2 regions of the Caminicella sporogenes DSM 14501 genome follow, and region 1 is predicted to be linked to the other one. Evidence: a T-box and tRNA genes for the amino acid it is inferred to sense, from the RefSeq annotation. Region 1 holds a T-box; the other holds one or more tRNA genes.
What was found. The T-box of region 1 lies ahead of argS (arginine--tRNA ligase). A T-box ahead of a tRNA ligase gene usually reads a tRNA of that ligase, here a tRNA-Arg.

Region 1 (4,442 bases):
GAAGATATAATTGATATAATTAAAATAGACCTTGAACAATTCAAAAACGCAATGAATAGTAAAAACTTTAAAGATTTTATTGAAGTAGACGATAAAATATCTAAATTAGTTCGATATTTTGAAGACTTATATCTTTATTACAATATCTCTAAAGAAGATTTAAAATTACTTAAAGATGAGGTAAATACTATTTTAAATACTATTATTGATATTAAAGACAGAAGTAAAAGAGTATATTATAAAAAAGAACCTGAAAGTTTTAAAAAAACATAAAGCAGTAGCCTGTCAGCTACTGCTTTATTACTACATTTTTTCTGGAGCTGCAACTCCTATAAGTTTTAATCCATTTTTTATAGTCTGCTTAACTGCTGCAACTAAAGCCAATCTAGCTTTTTGAAGTTCTTCATCATCTACTAGTATTTGAGTATCATGGTAAAATTTATTGAAAGCTTGAGCAACATCTATCACATATCTGGTAACAACTGAAGGTTCATATTTTCTTGCAGCATCTTCTACTACTTCTGGGAATTTATTAAGTATTCTAACAAGGTCCATGGTTTCTTTTTCTTGTAATAATTTATAGTTTACATTTTTATTATAATCAACATTAGATTTTCTTAATAAGCTTGAAGCCCTTGCATGAGTATACTGCACATAAGGACCTGATTCTCCGTCAAAATTAAGCGTTCTATCCCATGAAAATACATAATCTTTAATTCTATTGTTAGAAAGTTCCTGAAATACTACTGCACCAATACCTACTTGTTTTGCTATTTCATCTTTATCTTCTAAATTTGGATTCTTTTCACTAATAATTTCTTTAGTTTTCTCAACTGCTTTATTAAGTACATCTTCTAAAAATACTACTCTACCTTTCCTAGTTGACATAGTACCTTCTTCAAGACTTACCATACCAAAAGGAACATGAATACAATCTTTTGCCCAATCATATCCCATTAATTCTATTATTTTAATCCACTGTTTAAAATGAAGATTTTGCTGTGAACCCACTACATAAATATTTTTATAAAAATCATAATGTTCTTTTCTATATATTGCCGCAGCAATATCTCTCGTAATATACAGTGTTGAACCATCTTTTTTAGTAATCAAAGCAGGTGGCATACCATACTCTTCAAGGTCAACTATTTCTGCCCCCTGTGATTTTTTAAGTAAATTCTTTTCTCTCATAAGTTCAAGTACTCGAGGCATTTTATCTGAATAAAAACTTTCTCCTGCATATGAATCAAATTTGATACCAAGCATGTCATAAACTCTATTAAACTCTTTTAAACTAACATCTCTAATCCACTGCCAAAGCTCAGTAGCTTCATCATCTCCATCTTCAAGTTTTTTAAACCACATTCTTGCTTCATCTTCAAGTTCTGGATTTTTTTCAGCTTCTTCGTGGAATTTTACATATAGCTTAAGTAATTCTGGAATAGGATTTTCTTCAACTACTTCTCTATTTCCCCAAGCCTTTAAAGCAACTATCAATTTCCCAAATTGAGTACCATAATCTCCAAGATGATTAACTGCTATTGTATTGTATCCAAGAAATTTATAAATATTATTTAATGCACTGCCTATTACTGTACTTCTGATATGTCCAATATGAAAAGGCTTAGCAATATTTGGTGATGAAAATTCTACAACAACATTTTTACCTTTACCTAAATCTAAGCTGCCAAATTTATCACCCATTTTTAATATTTCTTCAATAACACTCCTAGCAAATATCTCTTTATCAACAGTAAAATTTATATATGCTCCAATTATTTCTATTTTTTCAAATAACTCATTTTCCCCAATAGATTCTACAATATCCTTCGCTATAAGATTTGGAGCTTTTTTAAAAATTTTAGCCAATTTAAAACACGGAAAAGCAAAATCTCCCATTTCTGACTTAGGTGGAATTTCAATCATATTTAATACTTCTTCACTATTTAACTCATCTACTTTTTCAGATAAAATATTTGCTATCTCTCTCTTAAAATCTATCATTTTTTTACCTCCCTATTCATTTCATTTATGTATTATTTATCTTATCATTAAAATAATTTTTTCAAATTATAAGCAAATAAAAACACCCGCCCCTTAATAGTAAGAGACGAGTTATTGCCCGCGTTACCACTCTTATTGATACATAAATGTATCCTCTCTATTCTCCGATAATGGGGAGAAAACCATTTAGCCTACTGTTATTTCAGCTAAAATCTCAAAGGTGCGCTTCAGTCAATACTGTATGTCAGGCTTCCACCGTCCCTGACTCGCTATAATACATGTAAAGACCTACTCTCCTTCTCATAGATACATAAATATTAAATTTGAAATATAATTTAACATAAATTACTGATTAAATCAAGTAGTTTAATTTATTTTTTAATACAAAACTTATCTACTTATCTGGAAACAATCCTTCTAAAAATGAAAGAGGCTTAGAAGTATCAAATCCATAATATTCTTTTAAAAATTCACCGTCTACCTTTATTTGAACAGTTTCATTTCCCGGAAGTACAACTAAAGAATTAACTATACTTCCTATAGTTATAGTAGCATCATTAGTTGACATTTTCTCTTTCAAAAATTCTTTTGAAAAATTAACTATTACATTTTTACCATCTCTTTCAACAGATATAACTTTTGTTCCCTTAGGTATAGGACTTACAAATTGTTCATCACCTTTATAATTTATCAACTCATCTAAAACAAACTCTTCCATAGTTTTATTTTTAAGCTTTTCATCATTTATATCAATCGAAAACATTTCATCATAGAGAAATGGCATGTTTTTCATTTTTAGATATAAAACATAGTCAATCTTATCACTTTTTGTATTTTCATCACTTACCTTAGTAGCTTGTTCATTATTTTCTTCTACAGCTTGTTCTAAATCTGTTCCACTAACTTCAGCTTCCTTTTTAGAACAGCCAACTGAAAGAGATAATATAAATAACGCTATCAATAAAATTGAAAATAATCTTTTCATACATTTGTCCCCCTTGCTTATTTTAATTTTAATTATTCTATATATTCCCTATAATTTTCTTCATTTAACACTTTTATTCCATTTTTTTTAAGTAAAGCTGTTGTAACTCCTACACCTTCTCTTAGCTTTCCGCTAAAACTGCCATCATAAATTTTAAAACTTGCACATGATGGACTTCTAGCCTTTAAAATAGCTTTTTTTATACCATACAGTTTAGCAATTTTAAGTGATTCATATGCTCCTTTTATAAAATAGTCTGTAACATCATCCCCTTTGAGATTTAATACTTTTTTCTTACCATCTAAAACATCATATCCATCTCCAGCAATTATTTCACTAGGTTTGCGTGGAGTTGGCAGCCCACCCAATTGTTCAGGACATACGATTATATATTTTTTATCTTTTAAAAATTTCTTCAAATCTTCATTATAATTATTTTTACCATTATATTTACAATCAATTCCCAACAAACAAGCACTAACTAATATCATCTTTACTTCTCCTTAAAATTTATTTTAATTCAACTATAGTTACTCCATCTCCTCCTTCACCATAAACGCCCTGTCTAAAAGACTTTACATGAGAATGAGTCTTTAAAAACTGATGTATACCTTTTCTAAGTGCACCTGTTCCTTTACCGTGAATAATACTCACTCTCTGCAATTTAGCCAAATAAGCATCATCTAAATACTTATCCAATATAATCCTTGCTTCTTCAAAAGTTTGTCCTCTTAAATCTATTTCACTTTTTACAGTCTGTGTTTTTGTTTTAAGAATAGTTCCTACATTTGTCTTTTCTATGCTGTCTCTATCTTCCTTAACTAATCTTAAATTTGAAATATTGACATTAATTTTCATAATTCCAATTTGTACTGTTAAGTCACCATCAGAATTCGGTTTGCTAATAACAGTACCCGTTTGATTTAAAGTTAATATTCTTACTGTATCTCCTACTCTTAAATCTTTAGGTGGTTCATCAGTATCAATATTTTCTATTCTAAATAGTGGTTCTTCTAAAGCATCTATACTGATTCTCATCTTCTTTCTCATTTCTTCAATCTTTCTATTTCTTTCTCTACCAACTTCCTTTGAAATATTTCTGAGTTCTTTTATTATCTCATCAGCTTCTTTTTTAGCATCTTTCAAAATTTTTCTAGCTTCTTCTTTAGCTTGTCTTATTTCTCTTTCTCTTTGCTTATTAAGTTTTTGTATTTTTTTCTCATATTCATTTTTAAGCCTTTGAACTTCAAGTCTCAATCTAATAGCTTCATCTCTATCTTTTTCAGCTAACTTTCTATTTTCTTCTATTGAAGATATTATTTCTTCAAATTCTATATCTTCTTTATTTATAAATTCTCTAGCTTTTTCTATTATATAATCACTTAATCCCAATCTCTTTGATATTTCAAGAGCATTTGACTTACCCGGTATTCCTATTAAAAGCTTATAAGTA
Region 2 (4,442 bases), on a different contig from region 1:
TGCTTCAGATACAGTTTTAATTACAAAATCTTCAACACCTTTTATTCCATCAGAAGGTTTAAGCATTTTTGTTCTGCTCATATTTTCACTACCAAACCCTTTAGGTGCTACAGTAATCTTCACCCTATCTCCAGCTACAATATCATAATAAATTATCGCTGGAGTATTATCCCCTGTATTCTTTCTTATCAAAGGGTCTTTAACAACAGATTTTCTTAAATAACCTTCCTTATACCCCTGCCTTACTCCTTCATTTATGGCATCTGTTATATTACCACCTATTAATTTGACATCTTGACCTATTTCAACAAAAATAACAGCCATTCCAGTATCTTGACACATAGGCACTTTATCATTTTTAGCTATTTCTGCATTTTTTATTAGATTTTCTAATATGTCTTTACCTACAGGTGATTCTTCCAATTCTTTAGCTTTTTTTAAAGCATTAATTACATCAACACCCAAATTATAATTTGAACTCATACACATTTCTTTGACAACATCTCTTATTTTAAATACATGTATTTCTCTCACTTTTCACACCGTCCAATTTATTTTTTTCAAAAATAAATCGACATAGGTAAGCATACACCTTTGCAAAGTGCACATCCCCATGCCGAAATGTTTCTAAGAAATAAGTAATGGATAAATCACTCACTTAGAAACAAGGCATTATATCTTTCACAACCCTTGCATTTTAATTATATAAAATATTCAGACACTTTTCAATCTCTAAGATTATTTTTAAAACTATTTACTATAAATTTATTTTTAAACACACTCTTTTTACCTATTTTGAATAAAAAACATTAACAATAAAATATCCTATAGAAAGATTTACTTTAATCTATCTATAGGATGATATTTTAAAAACTTAACTATAAAATCAAATCAATTGCTAGAAATTTATTTAACATTATACATTCCATGGCTATTCATATAATCAAAAAGTTCTTTTCCATGCTGTTGTTCATCTTGCTGTATATGTTGAAGTGCTTGTCTAATAGTTGGATTTACACATTCGAATATTACAGTATCATATGTTCCTGATACATATTTTTCAGTAGATAGCAAATCGTTACATAAAACTTTGTCTTTTTGATTGCTCATAACATTTTCTGAATTCATTTGCTGTACCTGAGCTTGTTGAAACATAACTTGCTGATTTATCTGTGCATGACTTAAATTAGGTTGTTGCCCATTAAGTATTTGATTAATAATATCATAATGATGCTGTTCTTCAGTTGCAATTTTATTAAATAACTGTTTTAATTGCGGGTCTTGTGCTTGATTTGCATAATTTTGATATTTTTTAACACATATTTCTTCTTGATTTCTCTGTTCTTCTAAAAGCATTCTTTCTTTTTGACTAATTTGCATTAAACCACCTCCTTGAATTATTCTTTACAATCAAATAAATTGTTATTCATATTTTCTACTACTATTATCGTAACTTTTCAAATTTTATACTTCAAAATATTATTTTAATAACAAATATATTTTTAATATTTTTATTAATTATAAATTTCATAAATAGATAATAAATCTTTAAAATCCTATAAAATTAACTTAAATACTTATTAATTATTCATTATTACTTATTAATAAAAAATACCAGCTAAAATTTTAATAGCTGGTATTTTAACAGATATAATTGGTGCACCCAGAGGGACTCGAACCCCCAACGCCCAGATTCGAAGTCTGGCACTCTATCCATTGAGCTATGGGTGCATTTATTTCTTATATTACTTTATTAATATTAGCATATAGATGTATATTAATCAAGTACAGTATACTCTGTAAAACTCACAGCTATTTGTAAAAAATAACTCTAAAGGCAGTATAACCTTTAGAGCTATATAAATATAGAGAGAGGTCTACACATTTATATGAAAATATTATTTTAGCTTGTCTACCATATGACATGCAACAAAATGTTCATTTCCTATATCTTTTAATTCAGGCTGTTTAGAAGTAGCCATTTTACAGCTGTCAGCATAAGGACATCTTTTAGCAAATCTACATCCCGGTTCTGGATTTATTGGAGAACTAATCTCTCCTTTTAAAACTATTCTTTCTTTTTTGCGATGTATACTTGGAACTGGAATAGCTGATAAAAGTGCCTTCGTATAAGGATGAATAGGATTTTTAAAAAGTTCTTTAGCAGGTGCTTTTTCAACCATTTGTCCAAGATACATAACTGCTATCTCATCAGAGAAATGTTTAACAACTGATAAATCGTGAGTAATAAACATATAAGTAAGTCCAAATTCTTCTTGAAGGTCTTGCATAAGGTTTAATACCTGTGCTTGAATAGAAACATCAAGAGCAGATACTGGCTCATCACATACTATAAACTTAGGATTTAATGATAAAGCCCTTGCTATACCAATTCTCTGTCTTCTACCACCATCAAGCTCATGCGGATAAGCATTTACAAGTCTCTCTGCTAATCCAACTGTATCCATAAGCTCTGAAACTCTCTTATTAAGTTCAGCTTTATTCTTAACTAATTTGTGAATTATTAAAGGCTCAGCTATTATTTCACTGACTGTCATTCTTGGATTAAGTGAAGCAAATGGGTCTTGAAATATTATCTGCATCTCTTTTCTAAGTTCTCTTAACTGCTGTTTATTGAACATTCTTATATTTTTACCTTCAAATATTATTTCCCCATCAGTTGGTTCATGAAGTCTTAAAATCGCTCTACCAGTAGTTGATTTACCACAACCTGATTCACCAACTACACCAAGAGTTTTACCTCTTTCTATTGAAAAAGTTACATCATCAACGGCATGTAACATTCCTTTAGGTGTTTTAAAGTACTTTTTAAGATTTCTAACTTCAAGTATTTTATCTGCCATTATCTTTTCACCTCCGCATCAACAAGACCTTCATAAATTAAGCACTTAACCTTATGTCCATTTTCTATTTCAGTAATTTTAGGTTCTTGTTTACTGCAAATATCCTTAGCGTACGGACATCTTGGATGGAATTTACATCCTTTTGGAAGGTTTGTTGGGTCTGGCATCAAACCTTTAATAGGCTTCAATCTGTCAACTTCTTCTTCTAAATTTGGTATTGAACCAAATAAACCTACAGTATAAGGATGTCTTGGATTTTCAAATAACTGCTCAAGTGATGCAGTTTCTACTATTTCACCAGCATACATAATAGCAACTTTATCACATACTTCTGCAACCACACCTAAATCATGAGTAATTAAAATCATCGCTGTCTTAAATTCTTCCTTCAAATTATTCATTAAATCAAGTACTTGTGCTTGTATTGTAACATCAAGAGCTGTTGTAGGTTCATCAGCTATTAAAAGCTTTGGATTACAAGCAAGTGCTATAGCTATTATAACTCTCTGTTTCATGCCTCCTGAAAACTGATGCGGATAATCATTTACCCTTGTCGCTGGAATACCAACAAGTTCAAGCATTTCCTCTGCTTTTTTCATAGCTTCTTGTTTTGACACATTTTGATGTATTTCAATAACTTCAGCTATCTGTTCCCCTACAGTCATAACAGGGTTTAATGAAGTCATAGGGTCTTGGAATATCATAGATATTTTATTTCCCCTAATCATTCTCATTTCTTCTTCAGAAATATCTAATAAATTTCTCCCTTCAAATTCAATTGACCCATTTATAATTTTACCCGGAGGATTAGGTACCAATCTCATAATACCCAACGCAGTAGTAGTCTTACCTGCTCCTGTTTCTCCAACTAATCCTAACGTCTCTCCTTCATTAAGCTTAATATCTATACCGTTAACAGCTTTAACTGTTCCATCATCAGTTATATAATGTATAGTTAAATTATTTATATTTAGCAGCTCTTTTGCCATCATCTACACTCCCTTCTAGATTATTGCTTTAATCTTGGATCTAGTGCATCTCTTAAACCGTCACCTACTAGGTTAAGTGCAAGAATTGTAATCATAATTGCAAGTCCCGGGAAAGTCGTTACATGCCATGCATATCTTAAATACTGTCTACCTCCAGCTAGCATTGAACCCCATTCCGGTGCTGGTGGTTGAATACCAAGTCCGATAAAACTAAGTCCTGCTGTAGAAAGAATTGCTCCTGCAACACCTAAAGTCCCTTGAACTATAACAGGTGCTAATGCATTAGGTATTATATGTTTTAAAATTATTCTCGCATCACTAGCCCCTATTGCTTTAGCCGCTTCTATAAATTCTTGATCTCTTATAGATAAAACTGAAGCTCTAACTATTCTTGCATATGAAGGAACCGAAGATACGCCAATTGCTAGCATTAAGTTAAATAGAGATGGTCCTAATGCTGAAACTATTGCAATAGCCAATAATATACTTGGAATTGCTAAAAATATATCCATTGCTCTCATTATTACATTATCTAATTTTCCACCATAATAACCTGCTATTGCTCCTAAAGTTCCTCCTATAATTATAG

Region 2: it encodes a tRNA-Arg, which carries the amino acid that the T-box ahead of argS (arginine--tRNA ligase) is inferred to sense. The anticodon was not compared.

What each region holds. Positions count from the first base shown of each region.
Region 1 is NZ_FRAJ01000013.1:8,475-12,916, forward strand. Features, by position in the region: gene BUA90_RS08180 (hypothetical protein) at 1-273, shown strand, start outside; gene argS (arginine--tRNA ligase) at 304-2,004, opposite strand; T-box leader at 2,104-2,317, opposite strand; gene BUA90_RS08190 (GerMN domain-containing protein) at 2,399-2,989, opposite strand; gene BUA90_RS08195 (2-thiouracil desulfurase family protein) at 3,022-3,480, opposite strand; gene BUA90_RS08200 (endonuclease MutS2) at 3,500-4,442, opposite strand, start outside.
Region 2 is NZ_FRAJ01000007.1:12,660-17,101, reverse strand. Features, by position in the region: gene BUA90_RS04895 (fumarate hydratase) at 1-534, opposite strand, end outside; gene BUA90_RS04890 (spore coat protein) at 907-1,380, opposite strand; tRNA gene BUA90_RS04885 (tRNA-Arg) at 1,656-1,731, opposite strand; gene BUA90_RS04880 (ABC transporter ATP-binding protein) at 1,899-2,864, opposite strand; gene BUA90_RS04875 (ABC transporter ATP-binding protein) at 2,864-3,853, opposite strand; gene BUA90_RS04870 (ABC transporter permease) at 3,874-4,442, opposite strand, start outside.